3 regions of the Embleya sp. NBC_00896 genome follow, and region 3 is predicted to be linked to each of the others. Evidence: riboswitches for the same ligand, from Rfam matches in the RefSeq annotation. Region 3 holds a riboswitch; each other region holds the start of a gene.
The links. Region 3 has a riboswitch for cobalamin ahead of metE (5-methyltetrahydropteroyltriglutamate--homocysteine S-methyltransferase). Riboswitches for the same ligand answer to the same signal wherever they lie in the genome.
Positions count from the first base shown of each region.

Region 1: it holds a riboswitch for cobalamin, as region 3 does, so the genes downstream of both, OG928_RS22730 (energy-coupling factor ABC transporter permease) here and metE (5-methyltetrahydropteroyltriglutamate--homocysteine S-methyltransferase) in region 3, are expected to answer to the same signal.
Region 2: it holds a riboswitch for cobalamin, as region 3 does, so the genes downstream of both, OG928_RS02465 (ribonucleoside-diphosphate reductase subunit alpha) here and metE (5-methyltetrahydropteroyltriglutamate--homocysteine S-methyltransferase) in region 3, are expected to answer to the same signal.

Region 1 is NZ_CP108776.1:4,989,377-4,995,189, forward strand. Features, by position in the region: gene OG928_RS22710 (sigma-70 family RNA polymerase sigma factor) at 72-953, shown strand; gene OG928_RS22715 (energy-coupling factor ABC transporter ATP-binding protein) at 1,019-1,846, opposite strand; gene cbiQ (cobalt ECF transporter T component CbiQ) at 1,843-2,586, opposite strand; gene OG928_RS22725 (energy-coupling factor ABC transporter substrate-binding protein) at 2,590-2,955, opposite strand; gene OG928_RS22730 (energy-coupling factor ABC transporter permease) at 2,952-3,656, opposite strand; cobalamin riboswitch at 3,684-3,892, opposite strand; gene OG928_RS22735 (RDD family protein) at 4,028-4,567, opposite strand; gene OG928_RS22740 (class II aldolase/adducin family protein) at 4,729-5,589, opposite strand.
Region 2 is NZ_CP108776.1:546,110-551,922, forward strand. Features, by position in the region: gene OG928_RS02465 (ribonucleoside-diphosphate reductase subunit alpha) at 1-1,607, opposite strand, end outside; cobalamin riboswitch at 1,684-1,935, opposite strand; gene OG928_RS02470 (hypothetical protein) at 2,099-2,287, opposite strand; gene mug (G/U mismatch-specific DNA glycosylase) at 2,477-3,031, opposite strand; gene OG928_RS02480 (GNAT family N-acetyltransferase) at 3,118-3,942, opposite strand; gene OG928_RS02485 (alkaline phosphatase D family protein) at 4,108-5,813, opposite strand, start outside.
Region 3 is NZ_CP108777.1:1,600,795-1,606,607, forward strand. Features, by position in the region: gene OG928_RS40460 (hypothetical protein) at 1-36, opposite strand, end outside; gene OG928_RS40465 (GntR family transcriptional regulator) at 163-909, shown strand; gene metE (5-methyltetrahydropteroyltriglutamate--homocysteine S-methyltransferase) at 996-3,359, opposite strand; cobalamin riboswitch at 3,498-3,721, opposite strand; gene OG928_RS40475 (sigma-70 family RNA polymerase sigma factor) at 4,329-4,889, shown strand; gene OG928_RS40480 (hypothetical protein) at 4,882-5,190, shown strand; gene OG928_RS40485 (TetR family transcriptional regulator) at 5,150-5,719, opposite strand.

The DNA of each region.
Region 1 (5,813 bases), on a different replicon from region 3:
CCATGCTGGTCGGGATCGTCGGGGAGTGATTCGTCTCCTCTTTGACGGATGCCGACCGGGAATGGTGACCGATGAACCGACAAGAGGGGTTGGCGGAGCGCTTCGAGGCCCACCGCGACCACCTGCGCGGAGTGGCCTATCGGATGCTCGGCTCGCTCGACGACGCCGACGACGCCGTGCAGCTCGCCTGGCTGCGGGCCGACCGGGCCGACCTCGACGGGGTCGAGAACCTGGCCGGTTGGCTGACGACGGTGGTCGCGCGCGTATGTCTGGACCTGCTGCGCACTCGGCGGAGCCGTGGCGAGGAACCACTGACCTCGACGGAGGACGCGTTCACCGAACGGCCGGGCGGGACCGAGCCCGAGCACGAGGCGGTGCTGGCCGAGACCGTCGGCCTCGCCTTCCTGGTCGTGTTGGACCGGCTCGGTCCGGCCGAGCGGGTCGCCTTCGTGCTGCACGACCTGTTCGCGGTGCCGTTCGACGAGATCGCGACGGTCGTGGGGCGTACACCGGTGGCCAGCAAGAAGCTCGCCAGTCGCGCCCGGAGCCGGGTGCGCGGAGTGGCGACGGTCGGCGAGGCCGATCTCGCCCGGCACTACACCCTCGTGGACGCGTTCCTCGCCGCCTCGCGCGGCGGTGATCTGGACACCTTGGTCGAACTGCTCGCGCCCGACGTGGTGCGCCGCGTCGACCGCGTCGCGGTGCCGGCCGACACCGCGACCGTGGTCCGCGGCGCCCGTGCCGTGGCGGAGGAGACCCGGGTGTTCGCGCACCGGGCCCGGATCGGCGAGGTGGCGCTCGTGGACGGCGCGCCGGGCATCGTCATGGCACCGGGCGGGCGACTGCGGCTGGCCCTGCGCCTGGTCATCGAGCACGATCGGATCACCGAGATCGACGTGATCGCCGACCCGGCCCGGCTCGACCGACTTGCGCTGGCGGTGGGCCCGCGCTGACCGAGGCAGCGCGGCGGCCGGTGACGACCGGCCGCCGCCGGGGTCGGCCCGCGGGCACCGCCGAGTCAGCCCGTACGCACCGCCAACGCCGCCAACTCCGCGGGCGTGCGCGGGAATCCGCCCTCCGGCAGCAGCCCGTGCGCGCGCAGCACGGCCGCGGCGGCGTGCGCCCACGTCGGGCGCAGGCTGGCCGCGGCCAGCAGTTCGGTGTCCGCGAGCAGATCGTCCGCCGGGCCCGTGTGCAGCCGCCCGTGCGCGAGCACCGCCGCGTCGTCGGCCCAGCGCAGCGCCAGGTCCACGTCGTGGGTGGCCATCACCACCGTCGTACCGGCCTCGCGCAGCTCCGCGAGCGTGTTCAGCAACGCCTCCTGCCCGGCCGGATCCAACCCCGCCGTCGGCTCGTCCAGGACCAGCACCTCGGGTCGCATGGCGATCGCCCCCGCGATCGCGACCCGCTTGCGCTGCCCGAACGACAGCAGGTGCACGGGCCGTTCGGCCAGCGCCGTGATGTCGAGCGCGGTCAGCGCCTCGGCCACCCGCGAGCGCACCTCGGCCGGTTCGAGCCCGAGGTTGAGCGGGCCGAACGACACGTCCTGGGCGACCGAGGCCGAGAACAGCTGGTCGTCGGGGTCCTGGACGACCAGCTGCACGGTCCGGCGCAGCGCGGTCAAACCCTTGCGGTCGTGCCGAATCGGCTCGCCGCGCAGCTCGACGGTGCCCGCGTTCGGGACCAGACCCCCGGTCAGCAGTCGCAGCAGCGTGGTCTTGCCGCTGCCGTTGGGTCCGAGCAGGGCGAGTGCGCGGCCCTGCGCGATGGTGAGGGACAGACCGCTCAGCACGGTCGGTCCGTCCTCGTACGCGTAGCCGATCTCTCGGACTCGCAACGGAATCACGGCAGCACCGAAACCAGGAGAAGGGTGGCAGCGACGACCGCCGCCACGAGGGACAGGGAGTAGGCGACGAAGGCGCGCGAGATCGGCACCTCGTCCACGAGCACGCGCAGGCGTCCGTCGTAGCCGCGCCCCGCGAGGCCCGCCTCCAGGCGCTGCGCCCGCGCGAACGCGTGTACGAACACGGCCGAACCGAGCCCGGCCACCGAGCGCCAGCGCGCCCGCCGGGTCCGATGGCCCAGCCGACCGGCCTGGGCCTGGTTGATCCGCGTGGTCGTGTCGTAGAGCAGGAACAACATCCGGTACATCACCGCGGCCACGTCCACGACCGCCGCGGGCACACCCACCCGGGTCAGCCTGGGCAGTACGTCCGACAGGGGTGTGGTGAACGCGAACAGCAGCATCGCGAGCCCCGCGGCACCGGTGCGCGCGAGCAACTCGCCCGCGTGCCGCGGCCCGTCGTCGGCCCAGCCCACGCCGTCGCCGCCGACGGACACGAGCAGCGTGACCGCGCCGGTCGCGGCGAACCCGAGCGGCGCGCGGGCCGCTCGCCACAGGCGTCGGGCCGGCACCGCGGCGAACCCGAACGCGACGACCAGCACGGTCACCGCGACCAGGACCGCGCCGGGCCAGGGCGGCAAGGCCACCGCGCACCCGAGCAGCCCGAAGGAGAGCACGGCCTTCTCGGCCGGATGGCGACGCCGCCACGAACTGGCGTGCGCCGCCGCGTCGATCGGCAGCACGGGTCAGCGCCCCGCGGCCGATACCGGGGTCTCGTCGGCCGTCGCCTCGTCGTCGGGGGTGTCCGCCGCCTCGGGAGCCAGTCGCCTGCGGGTGCGGACCACGCCGAACATGTACCCGACCACGCCCGCGCCGAGCGCCGCCTGGAGGGCGAAGAGGCCGGACTCGATCTCATCGGACGGGGGTTCGTACAGCGGGCTGAACCACGGTTCGTAGCCCGGGTCGTTCTCGGTGATCGCGGTCTCCGCCTGGCTGTCGGCGCCCGTGAACGGATCGTCCTTGTGGTCGCCCATCCCGAACACCACGGGCAGCGCCGCGAGCAGCACCACGACCAGCACGATCAGCAGGTTGATCTTCGTCGACCGCTTCACTTGGCCTTCGCCTCCTCGGACCCGACCCGCACGACGCCCAGCCGGATCAGATCGCCGCGGCTCGACTGCCGCAGCAGCCGTACGACGAGGACCGTCAGCAGGCCCTCGCTGACCGCGAGCGGGATCTGGGTGAGCGAGAAGATGCCGCCGAACTTGGCCAGTGCGCCGAGGAATCCGCTGTCCGGGTCCGGGAAGGCGAGCGCGAGTTGCACGCTGGTGACGCAGTAGGTGCTCAGGTCCGCGACGAAGGCGCCCATGAACACCGCGACGTCCAGCGGCAGCGTGCCCTCGCGCCGGTCGAGCAGCATCCGGGTCAGTCGATAGGCGCCGTATCCGGCCCACGGGCCGACGATCGCCATCGAGAACACGTTGGCGCCGAGTGTGGTGAGCCCGCCGTGCGCGAGCAACAGGGCCTGGAACAGCAGGGTGATCGTGCCCAGCACGGCCATGATCGGCGGCCGGAACAGGATCGCGCCCAGCCCGGTACCGGTCGGATGCGAGCAACTGCCGGTGACGGACGGGATCTTGAGTGCGGACAGCACGAACGAGAACGCGCCGGACGCGCCCAGCAGCAGGGTGTTCTCGGGTCTGTCGCGGACCTCGCGGGTGAGCGCGCGGGCCCCGTAGACGACGAACGGGGCAGACGCGACGCCCCAGGCGGCGGCGTGTTCCCAGGGCAGATAGCCCTCGGCGATATGCATGAGGAAGGGTCCCTCTCCAACACCTCGTGGACGGACGATCGCCGTGGCCGGTCTCCTGGCTGACGGGTCGTACGTTCACGTCTCCGCCTTCCCGGGGCCGCAAGCGGTCCCAGTGGCTTCCCCGAGGCGACGAATCAACGTTTCGGCGGGGATGGAGGAGAACTTCCCGATCACAGTGGCGAGGGCCGCGCCGGCATCGAACCGGCTTCCCGAGCACCACGGCGAGCCGACACTAGTGGTCGGATGGACATGGCGACAAGGTGGCAATTGCGATCCGTGTGCAAGGCCACAATTGGGACGGAGTGCGCGGGAATGTCGACTTTCTCGGGTGTCGGTGCCGGTGCCGGGGGCTCGGAGGTGCGGGGGTCCGCTCAGTCGAGGCCGGGGCCGCGACCGCGGACCACGAGCGTGCGCGCGACCCGGTCGCCGACGCGCTGGCGGCGCTCGCTGGTGAGCACCGCGGTGAGTCCGACCGCGCCCAGCGCGAACGCGTCGACCACCAGCAGCAGCCAGCGGACCCCGAGTTGGCGCCGGGACGCGCGGCCGCCGGAGACGTCGACCACGCGGATGCCGAACAGCTGCATGCCCCACGTGCGCCCGTCGTGCTCGGCGGGCCGCAGGACCCAGTACCAGAGCAGGATCGCGGCGGCGGCGCAGACGACGCCGGCCGTGATCGTCGCGGTCAACGGGCCGCTGCGGATCGAACCGTCGGCGTGCGTGGGCAGCAGCACGAACAGGAACATCGCGGCACCGGGCAGGAAGGTGGAGGCGATCGCGTCCAGCACGAACTGGGCGATCCGGCGCACGAGCAACGAGGGATCGACGGTGCGCTCGGCCGCGGGCAGCCACACCGTGGCCGAGACGGGCCGCGCTGACCGCGTGAATAGCTGCGGAAGGCTCCGTTCGTGCATGCCCTTGTACTTTCCGCAAGCGGGCCGGTTGATTCCCGGTGCGGCCGGATATCGCCGAGATTGCGCCCGGTCGGCGGATACCGGGACCGATCGGCGGGCGCGGGCGGCGTGTGTGGCGGGCGCGTGCGCCGGGCGGCGTGCGGCGGGCGCGGGCCCGGTGGTCAGCTCGCGGACTCCATCGGGCCGTGGACGCCGAACAGGTCCGGCTCGGAGCGGCTGATCACGTCGTACAGCGGCTTGTAGTTGATCCACGCGACGGTGTCGTTGCCGAGCTGATCGCGGGTCAGCCTGGCGTTCTCCGGCGAGATCGGCTTGAGCTCGCCGGCCGCCTGTGCGAGCAGCTGGACCTGGCAGGAGCGCTCCATCGTGATGAACCACCACGCCGCCGCGTCGACCGACTGTCCGACGGTGAGCAGGCCGTGGTTGCGCAGGATGAGCGCCTTGCGCGCGCCGAGCGTGCGGGCGATCCGCTTGCCCTCCTCGGCGTCCAGCACGACGCCCGCGTAGTCGTCGAACAGTTCGTGGTCCTCGTAGAACGGACACACGTCCTGGGTTATCGGTTCGAGCCTGATCCCGAGAGCCGATATCGCGCGCCCGTGGGTGGAGTGGCTGTGCGCCGCCGCGACCACGTCCGGCCGAGCCGCGTGGATCTGCGAGTGGATCGCGAACGCGGCCTGGTTGACGTGGAATCGGCCCTCGACGACCTGTCCCTCGTGGTTGACCAGGATCAGGTCGTCGACGGTGATGTGCTTGAAGGACATGCCGAAGGGGTTGACCCAGAAGTGGTCCGGGAACTCGGGGTCGCGCGCGGTGATGTGTCCCGCGACGCCCTCCTCGAAGCCGAACCGGCCGAACAGCCGCAGGGCGGCGGTCAGCCGCTCCTTGCGGTGCCGGCGCTCCTGCTCGACGGTCTCGAACACGGGGGGCAGCGCGAAACTCAGATCCGTCGGCGACACCGGCTGCGGCTTCGCGGCCGGTTCGGGCCGCGTGTCCTGGGGTCGGGGCGTTTCGGTGGCGGACATGTCCATCTCCTCGGGCTCGGGTCGCGCGCGGGGCCGCCTGTGACGCTACCCGTGGGTCACATCCGCTGGACAGTCCTCGCCGGCCCCCGCTTGCGGGAAGTCGCGGATTTTAGCGTCCGGAGGTCATCGGGACCGGGTTTCCGGAAAATAACCGAATTTTGCTTACCAGGATCCCGGGGCTGCTTCTACGCTGCCGTCCAGTGAACCCGAGCGGTCGCGTTCGA
Region 2 (5,813 bases), on a different replicon from region 3:
TCGGCGAGCGCCGACGAGGTCTCCAGCGCGGTCAGGTAGATCTCCTCGGAGATCAGCGTCGACAGCTCGCGCGCCTCGACCGAGTCGAACGGCATCCCGAGCGTGAAGAACACGTCCTGGAGGCCCATCAGGCCCAGGCCCACCGGACGCCAGCGCGGGTTGGACGCGGCGGCCTGGTCGGTCGGGTAGTAGTTGATGTCGATCACGCGGTCCAGGAAGACCACGGCGGTGCGCACGGTGGCGCGCAGCTTCTCCCAGTCCATGCCCTCGCCGGCGACGACATGCGCGCCGAGGTTGACCGAACCCAGGTTGCACACGGCGGTCTCGCCGTCGCTGGTGACCTCGAGGATCTCGGTGCACAGGTTGGACAGGTGCACCACGTTGCCCGGCTCGGCGGCCTGGTTGCAGGTGCGGTTGGCGGCGTCCTTGAAGGTCATCCAGCCGTTGCCGGTCTGCGCGAGCGTGCGCATCATCCGGGCGTAGAGGTCGCGCGCGGGCAGCTGCCGGACGAACCGGCCGTCCCGCTCGGCGGCTTCGTAGACCTTGTCGAACTCGGCGCCCCACAGGTCGGGCAGTTCGGGGATCTCGTTCGGGTCGAACAGCGACCAGACGCCGTCCTCCTCGACCCGCCGCATGAACAGGTCCGGGACCCAGTTCGCCAGGTTGAGGTTGTGCGCGCGACGCGCGTCCTCTCCGGTGTTCTCGCGCAGTTCGAGGAACTCGAGGATGTCGGGGTGCCAGGTCTCCAGGTACACGCAGGCCGCGCCCTTGCGCCGGCCGCCCTGGTTGACCGCCGCCACCGACGAGTCGAGCGTCTTGAGCCACGGCACGATGCCGTTCGAGTGGCCGTTGGTGCCGCGGATCAGCGAGCCGCGCGAGCGCACCCGCGACCACGCGACGCCGATGCCGCCGGCGAACTTCGAGAGCCGGGCGATCCGCCCGTACATCTCGTAGATCGACTCCAGCTCGTCCTTGGGCGAGTCGAGCAGGTAGCACGAGGACATCTGGGTGTGCACGGTGCCGGAGTTGAAGAGCGTCGGCGAGCTGGGCAGGTAGGCCAGCGACGACATCAGCCGGTAGAAGCCGATCGCCTCGCCGGGCTCCCGGGACAGACCGCACGCGACGCGCAGCAGGAAGTGCTGCGGGGTCTCGACGACCTTGCGCGACACCGGGTGGCGCAGCAGGTAGCGGTCGTACACGGTGCGCAGCCCGAAGTACTCGAACCGGCGGTCGCCGAACGCGTCGACCGCGGCGTCCAGTTCGGCGGCGTGCTTCGCCACGAACGCGGCGGTCTCGGCGCCGATGATGCCCTCGCGGCGGCCCAGCGCGATGCCGGCGCTGAACGACGAGACCCCCGCCTCGGCGGCCTCGGCGGCGATCCGGCCGGCGAGCAGGCGCGCGGCGAGCCGCGAGTAGGCCGGCTCCTCGGCGATCAGCTCGGCGGCGGTCCGGACCGCCAGGTCCGCGGCCGCACCGGGGTCGGCACCTTCGTTCAGGCCCGCGACGACCCGGCGGACGACCCGATCCGGATCGACCTCCGGCAAATCGCGCGCCTGGGTGCGTACCAGGGTCGCCAGTTGGTCCTCGGGGCTTTCGTCGATCCGCATCCGGGTCGCGCCCACGCTGTCCACAACGGTCACGTGCTCTCTCCTCGCGAGCTCGTACGTACAAGTGACCCCGCGCCCGTGGGCGCGGACAGCCGGCAGGTATTCGGACTCGCGGGCATGCCGGGGCGCCGCCGGGCACGGCGTGCTCGGCGGACCGCGGAGTTCCCAGTGGTCGTCGCTCCCCGAACGCCTCTCGGCGTTCGGTGTCGCGTGACGACTATCGTTCCCGCTTACCGCTGCGGGGCAGTCCCGGCTTCGCACCGGGTTCCCTCTCTCGTCACCTTTCCAACGAACAACGGAAAGGTGAACCAGCTGCGTCGCAGAGCATATATGTAGTGGCGGGGTCGTCGTCGCACCCCCAGGTGTTGTGTCGCGTCGCAATTCCCGACGTGTCACAGTTCGCCAAAGACGTGCGGAGATGGTACGGCGAGAACCGTCTCATCCCGCCGTACGGCCGCCCCGACCTCGCTCGATGGACCGTCGCCGACGGGTCACGGCCGACCACTTCGGGGCCCCGCCCCGAGCGGGCGGGCGTGTCGGGGCGGGCGGTCGCGCGGGCGGTCCGTCGACTGCGGCACCTCCCGACCCGAGTCGCGCCACTCCGCGACCAGCGCCTCGTACAGCGGGGTGTCGAACGTCTCGGTGGGCCACGGCCCGAATGGTGCCCGCAGGATCTTCATGGCGGCCCAACAGCGCGAGGAGGCGTGAAGTAATCGCCAACCGGGTGATGCCACTCGGTCGGTTGACGTGTCGACTCGGATACATAGTCGATTCGGAGGCGATTCGGAGGCGATACGTGGGCCGTACGCGACCCTCGAACGGCGGCCGGAGCCCGCCGTCGGCCCCGATGGCGGGCAACCGCGTCCGAGCTACTCGAACGCCGCCTCGCGCAATTGCCCGAACGCCGCCGCGAGGGTCGCCGCCGTCCAATGCGCGTTGAGGCCGCTGGGGTTCGGCAGCACCCAGATCCGGGTGTCGCCGATCGTCTCGGCCTGCTCGCCGACCACGGCCTTGGGCCGCCCGAAGCCGGTCCGGTACGCGCCGATGCCGAGCACCGCGAGCCAGGCCGGCCGGTACGCGCGCACCCTGGCGGTGAGCGCCCGGCCGCCGGCCCGGTACTCGTCCTTGGTCAACTCGTCGGCGCGGGCGGTGGTCCGGGCCACCACGTTGGTGATGCCGAGCCCGAGCTCGATCAGCTCGTCCTGTTCGGCCGGCGCGAACAGCCGCGGCGTGAGGCCGGCCGCGTGCAGCGCGGGCCAGAACCGGTTGCCGGGCCGCGCGAAGTGCCGCCCCGTCGCGCCGGACCACAGGCCGGGGTTGATCCCGCAGAACAGCACCTTGAGATCGGGCGCGAGCACGTCGGGGATGGTCACCCCGTGCGCGGCGGCCAACTCGGCGGCGGTCGGGTTGCGACCGGGCGGAATCGGCAGGACCGGCTTGGGGGTGGTGGGCTCGGACCCGGGAGCGGGGGTGGGCTCGGACCCGGGGATGGGGGTGGGCTCGGGCGCGCTCACGATGCCTCCCCGATCAGCGCCGTGCCCACCGACCGAAAGCCGAGCCGGTCGTACACGCGGGCGACGTCGTCGTCCCCCGCCGTCAGGAACACCGTGTCGCTCCCGCCCGCGAGCGCGTGCTCGGCCAGCTCCCAGGTCAGTGCCGACGCGAGGCCCCCGCGCCGGGCCGCGGGCAAGGTGGCGACGCCGACGATCTCCGTCGTGTCGTACAGCTGCTGGTAACTGCCCACGCACAACGGCCCCGTCGGGCCGTACGCCGCGAACATCACCGTCTCGCCGCTGCGCAGCCGCTCGTTGAGATACGACAGCAGCCCCGGGTCCTGCCCGATCGCGACGGTGTCCCGCTCGGCCGTCCCGTCGGTCCCCGCGTGGGTGCCCGGGTTCGCGAAGCCGACCGCCGCGACGCTGTGCACGATCGCCAGGTCGGTCGCGTCCGCCCGAACCCGGCGCAGCGTCACCAGGTCCGGCAGCGCGGGTCGTTCGGCCGGCCGCTCGCTCGGGTCCAGGACCATCAGCGGGTGCTCGTGCACGTGCAGCTCGGCCTCGATCGCGGCCGACCGCAGCGCGGGGGTGGTCTCGTCGACCCATTCGAAGGTCTCGGGCACTTTCAACTCTCTCTGCCGCGCCCGCACCGCGCGGACATCCGCAGCGGTGGGCTCGGTGTCACCGCCGAGCGTGGGTCGCGCGTAGTAGGGCCAACCCTTGCCCTCGTGGACGAACAGGGTCAGCGCGCCGATCGGCTCCGCCCGGGCGGCCCGGCGTGCCGTCGCGTCGTAGTACGTCTCCAAACGGGCACGCAGTTCCGCGGCGGTTTTCGGCACGCGGGTCAGTCTGACACGGCGCCCGGCGCCGGCACGGGCCGGTGTCCGGGGCCGGTTCGGGGTCCCGCCGTCCGGGAGCGGCCCGGTCGCGGCCGGGCCGACGCGCCTCGACGGCCGGCAGCGCGCGGCGCGGCCCGCACGCCTCGCGCGACCGTCTCCGGCCCCTCACTCCGCCCGCAGCACCGCCCGTCCCACCCGACGCAGCCGGGAGTCACGGCCCTTGCGGCCGCCCTCCGCGCGGTCCAGGGACAAGGTCGCGCGGCGGCCGCGCAGGGTCAGGGTCATCAGGTGGTTGCCGAACCACGGGCCGCCGAGCTTCGTCCAGGTGACCGGAAGCGGGGCGAGCCTCGCGTGCCGGGCGAGGGCGTGGCCGATCCGGGTGGCCGTCCCGCCCCAGCCGAAGCGGAAGCCGATCCGGATCGCGGGCGGCACCGAGTTGTGCACCGGCGAGCAGGTCAACTGGTACACCCGGCCCGTGTCGCCCGTGTCATCCGCCGCGCGCGGCCCCTCCCCGGGGCCGACCCAGTGCGCCTCGGCCGCGTAGGCGTGGTGCACATCGCCCGACAGCACGCACACCGTCGCGGGGGCCGGTCCGCCCGAGCGCGGCCCGTGCAGCGCGATCCGCCCGATCAGCGCCGACAGCGCCTCGAACGAGTCGCGGAACGCCGCCCAGTGCTCCAAGTCGCTCGCGCGCCGCAGCTTCTCGCTCAGCGCCGCGAGCCGCGGCCCGCGCACACCCGCGCACAGCGCCTCGTTCCAGGACTCCAGGTCGTGGATGCCGTGCGGCAGCAGCCACGGCAACGACGTACCGATCAGCAGGTGGTCGTACCCGCCCTCGTCGGCCTGCCGGGTGATCCAGGCCAGCTCGTCCGCGCCGATCATCGCGCGCTCGTCCCCGGTCAGCACGCGACCGGCGCGCGAGTCGATCATCAGCAGCCGGGTCCGGCCGAAGTCGCGCCGGAAACTCCAGCGCGTGGCCCTCTTGCCCTCGGCCTCGGCGTCCGCGCGCAGCGCGAACTCGTGCAGGAGCGGGCCCACGTCCGTACCCGGATCCGCCTCCCGGATCGTCGCGAGCATCTCGTCGTTCGCGAGCGCGGCCGGGTCGAGGTTGCCGATGTGCTGGTACACCCAGTACGACGCGAGCGCGCCCGCGATCCGCTCGGACCACCACTCCGTCGCGGCCATCTCGGTCCGCCACGCGTGCGAGGTGTTCCAGTCGTCGATCACGTCGTGGTCGTCGAAGATCATCGCGCTCGGCACGGTCGACAGCAGCCAGCGGATCTGCGGATCGGACCACGACTCGTAGTAGAGCAGCGTGTACTCGTCGAAGTTCGCGATCTGGCCACCCGGCGGCTTCGAGAGGTCGCGGCGCCGGGCCAGCTGGTTCCGGATCGACCGCGAGGTCTCGTCCGCGTACACCTGATCGCCGAGCAGCAGCAGCGCGTCGGGCAACGGCTCGTCGGGCGCGCGGATCAGGCGGTGCGCGAGCGAGTCGAGCGCGTCGGGGTCCAGGTGGCGTTCCTCGGAGTCCTCGGTGCTCGGCGGGCTGGACCACCGGCACGAGCCGAACACGACGTTGAGGTCGCGCCCACCGTCGTCGACCGCCTGGGTACGGATCACGCTCGGTGGATAGGGCGACCGTTCCTGCGGCCAGCAGGTCCGCTCGTCCAACGCGACCCGGTACTCGCGCACCCGCCCCGGCGTCAGGCCCTCGACGACCACGAGCACGTAGTGGCGCCCGAACACGTTCCAGGTGGCGGCGCTCGCCACGCCGTCGTCGCACGCGACGGTGACGACACACGGGGTGTCGGTCTCCACCCAAACGGTCGCACTCGTTCGGTCCACGTGCCGCAGCACGGGTCCGAGCAGCA
Region 3 (5,813 bases):
GAACCGGCGTTGCCACGTATGGCCCTGCTCATTCATCGCGCCACATTTCTGCCAACACAATCAAGATTGTGTTAACAGAATCACCTTGTGATTGGTCACAGTCAACCTACTCGTGCAACATGGCGTGAGAACCACTCGAACGGTCAACGCGAGGAGTGCGCAGTGGAGCGGCCGGGGTACCTGCGGATCGCCGACGACCTGCGCGCCGGGATCGAGGCGGGCACCTACCCGGCAGAGACCCGGCTGCCCACCTTGGCCGAACTCGCCGACCAATATGACGTATCCGTGTCGACGGTGCGCGGGGCGATCAAAGTCCTGTTGGCCGAAGGCCGAGTTGAGACCCGCACGAAAGCGGGGACGATCGTCCGGTCATCGCCCGCGATTCACCGTGTCGCGGGCGACCGCTACAAGAAGCGGCCGGTGCCGTCTACCGCGTTCACCGCCGACCAGGGGATCGGGTGGTCCGAGTACCGGTTGGACAAGCGGTTCACTCACGTCCGTGCCGGCGATGAGCTCGCGGTTCTCTTCGAGGTCGAGCCGGGTGAGCCGCTGTTGGCGAGGCACTTCCTCTTCTATGACGATGGCGCGCCTCAGCAGATGAGCTCCAGCTATGTCCGCTGGTCCGACGTCGCCGGCACACCGGTGGCGGACCCGATCCACGAGCCGTGGCCGGGTGGCACGCCGGCACAACTCGCGTCGCTCGGCATCGTCGTGGCGCAGGTGACCGAGGCGGTGACCGCGCGTTTGCCCACGGCCGGCGAGGCCGACGCTCTGAAGATCTCGTCGAGTGTGCCCGTGTTCGCGATCACCCGCCGGATGCTGACGGCCGATGGCCGCGTGGTCGAGGTGGCGCACCCGATCGTGCGACCGGCGGACCGAACGATCCTGGACTACACGATCGACATCTAGGTAGCGCTGCGGTCGACCGCCGTCATCGATGTCCGCCGCAGGGCGGCGGGCGCCGGGGGTTTGGGTGGCCGGCGCCCGCCTTGGTGTCAGGTGGTCGGATGTTCCGTCAGTTCGGACCGTACCGTGTGGGCTGCGGTGACCAGGTTGGCCAGGGAATCGTGTACCTCCGGCCAGTTGCGGGTCTTCAGGCCGCAGTCCGGGTTGACCCACAGGCGTTCGGGCGGGAGGGCGGCCAGGCCCGCGCGCAGCAGTTCGGTGGCCTCCTCGATGCTCGGCACGCGTGGCGAGTGGATGTCGTACACGCCCGGGCCGACCGCGCGCGGGTAGCCGGCGCCGGTCAGTTCGTGCGCGACCTGCATGTGCGAGCGGGCCGCCTCCAGGCTGATCACGTCCGCGTCCAGGTCGTCGATCGCGGCCAGGATCTCGCCGAACTCGGCGTAGCACATGTGGGTGTGCACCTGGGTGTCCGGCCGCACCGCCGCGGTGCTGATCCGGAACGCCTCGCCGGCCCACGCCAGGTAGTCGGCCCGGTCCGCCGCCCGCAGCGGCAGCGTCTCGCGCAGCGCCGGCTCGTCGACCTGGATCACCGCGGCACCGGCCGCCTCCAGATCGAGCACCTCGTCGCGGAGCGCCAGCGCGACCTGCCGGGCGGTGTCGCCGAGCGGCTGGTCGTCGCGGACGAAGGACCACGCGAGCATGGTGACCGGGCCGGTCAGCATGCCCTTGACCGGGCGCTCGGTGCGCGACTGCGCGTACCGGGTCCAGCGCACCGTCATCGGCTCGGGCCGCGAGATGTCCCCGGCCAGGATCGGCGGGCGCACGTACCGGCTGCCGTAGGACTGCACCCAGCCGTGCCGGGTCGCGAGGTAGCCGGTGAGTTGTTCGGCGAAGTATTGGACCATGTCGTTGCGTTCGGGCTCGCCGTGCACCAGGACGTCCAGGCCGGCCTTCTCCTGGAACGCGATCACGTCGTCGATCTCCGCGGCGATCCGCTCGTCGTAGCCTGCCGCGTCGAGCCGTCCGGCCCGCAGGTCGGCGCGGGCCGCGCGCAGTTCGCCGGTTTGCGGGAACGAGCCGATCGTGGTGGTCGGCAGCAGGGGCAGGCCCAGCCGTTCGCGCTGCGCGAGGGCGCGCTCGGGGTACGGCGTGGCCCGCCGGGTGTCGGCGGCGGTGACCGCCGCGGCGCGGGCTCGGACCGCCGGGTCGCGGGTCAGCGCGGACGCGGCGCGCGAGGCCAAGTCGGCCCGGTTGGCGGCGAGTTGCGCGGTGATCGTGTCCTGGCCCTGGGCCAGACCGCGGGCCAGCGTGACGACCTCGGTGCTCTTTTGCCGCGCGAACGCGAGCCAGCGCGCGATCTGCGGGTCGACGTCGCGCTCGCGGCTCGCGTCGAGCGGGACGTGCAGCAGCGAGCAGGACGGCGCGACGTCGACCCGGTCGGCGAGGCCGAGCAGCGTCGCGAGGGTGGCCAGCGACTTCTCCAGGTCGTTGATCCAGACGTTGCGGCCGTCCACTACACCGGCGACCAGGCGCTTGCCGGGCAGTCCGCCGACCTTGGCGAGGTCGGCGAGGTTCGCCGCGGCCGGGCCGGTGAAGTCCAGGCCCAGGCCCTCGATCGGGGCCTTGGCCAGGATCGGCAGGGCCTCGCCGAGCCGGTCGAAGTAGGTCGCGGCCAGGATCCTGGGGCGATCGGTGAGCGCGCCGAGCTCGCGGTACACGCGGGCCGCGACGTTCAGCTCGGCCGGCGTCCGGTCCTGGACCAGGGCGGGTTCGTCCAGCTGTACCCACTCGGCGCCGGCCGCGCGCAGATCGGCGAGCACGCTCGCGTACACCGGCAGCAGCCGGTCGATCAGCGTGATCGGCGCGAAGTCGGCGGCGACGCCGGGGGCGGGCTTGGCGAGCAGGAGGTAGGTGACCGGGCCGACCAGCACGGGTCGGGCGGCGTGGCCGAGCGCGAGCGCTTCGAGCAGTTCGTCGACAGGCTTGGTGGAGTCCGCCTCGAACGCGGTGTCCGGGCCCAACTCCGGGACCAGGTAGTGGTAGTTGGTGTCGAACCACTTGGTCATCTCCAGCGGCGCGACCTCCTGCGTACCGCGCGCCATCGCGAAGTAGCCGGCGAGCGAGTCGGCCGCGACGGCGGCGCGGTGGCGGGCGGGGATGGCGCCGACCATGACGGTGGCGTCCAGGACGTGGTCGTAGAGCGAGAAGTCGCCGGTGGGCACCTCGTGGATGCCCGCGTCGGCGAGCCGGCGCCAGGTGTCCCGGCGCAGCTCGGCGGCCGTCTCGTACAGGGCCCCGGCGGTGACGCGGCCGGCCCAGTAGCCCTCGACGGCCTTCTTGAGCTCACGGTCGGGGCCTTGGCGCGGATGGCCGTACACGGTCGCCTGCGCACGTGGGGCGGCGGAACCGGGGAAGCCGGGGGAGCGGGTGGAATCGCCTGCGTTGTTTGCCACGGAACTCTCCTTCGCGAGTCGCGGTGGTGCCCCGCGGGAAGGGTCGCGAAAGATCGGCGCACACGCGGCGAAGCGTGCTCGGGCAGGCTGCGCCCGTACCGTCGACCCGCCCTCGAGGTCACCGAGAAACCACGTGCGAGATCGCACGCGGACAGAGGCAGGTCTTCGGACTCGGGGCGCGCCGTGACAAACCACTCGGCACCTACTGGCCGTCGCTTCCCTGGTCCGATCACTCGGACTTAGTGCTGATGACGGCGGTCGTTCCCACTCACCGCTGCGGGGCAGTCCCGGATTCCCACCGGGTTCCCTCTTACGACGCTCCTGCCTGGCAAGCAGGACGAACCTTCTGCGCGGCCCACCATACGCCCTTCGGGCCGAGCGGGAACTTCCCGGCGCGGCGCTGCGGCTCGCGGCGCACGACATCGAGCGGATCGACGAGGTGCTCGCGGTACCGCCGCTGCCGGAGCCGGCGTCGCCGGTGGCCGGCCTGCGGCCCGCATGTCCTCAAGCGCCGGACGGGCTGGATGGGGCTTGGGCTTGCGGTTCGTTTGTCCTCAAGCGCCGGACGGGCTGGATGGGGCTTGGGCTTGCGGTTCGTTTGTCCTCAAGCGCCGGACGGGCTGGGGAGCCCTGGGCCTGCGGGATGAGGGCCGGCCTGCGGCCCGCATGTCCTCAAGCGCCGGACGGGCTGAGGGTGGCTTGGCTTGCGGCCTGCTTGTATTTGAACGCCGGAAGGCTGGAGAGGGCTCGGGGGATGAGGGCCGGTCTGCGGCTCGTTTGTCGGCAAGCGGCGGGCGGGGCTGGATCGGGTGAATCCTTTGGGGGTGCTCGTGCCTCTTATGGGTGTGCCGACAACATCGTCGGGACGGGAATGGGAGGTTGTCATGGTCGTTGGTGTCGTCGTAGCCATCGTGGGCGTGCTCATTTGTGCGTGCACTGTCACCGTGGTGCGTCGTCGTGGTCGTGGTCGTGGCTGAGTCGAGCTGGCCCGGTGAGCGGTTGATCGTCGCCGCGAAGGGAGGGGACGTCGAGGCGATCGCCGCGTTGGTGTCCGGGTCGCACCCCCATGTGCGGCGCTTCGCCCACTCCCTGTGCGCGTCCCCCGAGGACGCCGAGGACGCCGCGCAGGAGGCGCTGATCATCCTGTACCGCAAGATCGGGATGCTGCGTGCTTCCGGCGCCCTGGCGTCGTGGATGTTCCGCATCGTCCGCAACGAGTGCCTACGGCGGTCGCGGCTGATCCTGCGGGACTCGGCGCCGGCTCCGGAAACCGCCGCGCGCTCGGCCGAGGACGAGGTGTTGGAACGCCTGGAAGCCGGCCGGGTGGCAGCGGCGATCGCCGCGCTGCCCGCCGATCAGCGGCGGGTGCTGATCATGCGCGACGTGCAGGGCTACAGCGGGCGGATGGTCGCCGAGGCCCTGGGGCTGAGCACCGCCGCGATGAAGTCGCGGCTGCACCGTGCTCGCGCGGCGGTTCACCAAACGCTGCGCGGCACCGCCGACTCGGCCCTGGGAGGCGGGGATGCGTGAGGATCGAAGCCAGGCGAGTACGTCGCTGTCCCGCCATCTGCTGCGCGGCGCCGTGGGGTTCGGCACGCTGGTCGGCTCGCTCGCGCTCATGCCGGTATTCGGGCCGGTCGCCCTGGTGCTCGCGCCGGTCGGCCTGGTGGCGCTGCGCGGGTGCCCGGCGTGCTGGGCGATCAAACTGATGGAGACCATCTCGCTGGGCCGGGTGCAGCGTTCCTGCGTGGATGGTCGTTGTGAGCTGACAGTCCCCGGACGACCACCCGTCACGACCCGGGAGGGCGATCCGAGCCTGCCGCCGTCATGAGCGCCTCGGCCACCCGGCGGGCTCGGGTGGCCGGGGCCGGGGTGCGCTCGCGGAGGGCGGTGACGATGGCGCCGTCCATCAGGAGCGCGAACTGCCGTGCCTGGGCGGCCGGTTCGGGGGCATCGGCGGCGCCGAGGAGCTGTTCGAGGTAGTCGATCACGCGCTCTTTGTGCTCGGCCGCCACGTGGTGTGCCGGGCTGTCCGGGTCGGCGGTCTCGATCATCGTGTTGATGAACGCGCAACCGCGGAAGTCCTCGCGCGCGAAGCGCTCGGCGAGGGCGTCGAACACGGTGAGCGGATCGCCGCCCAGGGCGTCCACCCGCTCCGCGAGCCAGGCCCGCCAGCGGCGATCGCGATCCGCGAGGACGGCCACCACGAGGTCGTCCTTGCTCGGGAAGTGCCGGTAGAAGGACGCCCGACCGACCCCCGACTCGGCCAGGATCCGTTCGATCCCGACGGCGCGAATCCCCTCCGCGTAGAAGAGTTCCTCGGCGGTCGCGAGCAGGCGGTCACGGGCTTTGACGGGCACGCTCCAATCGTATCCCCCCTTGACCAAAAACGGTACCGATCAGTACCGTCTCAAAAACGGCACCGACCGGTACCGTTTTTGAGATCGAGGCCAT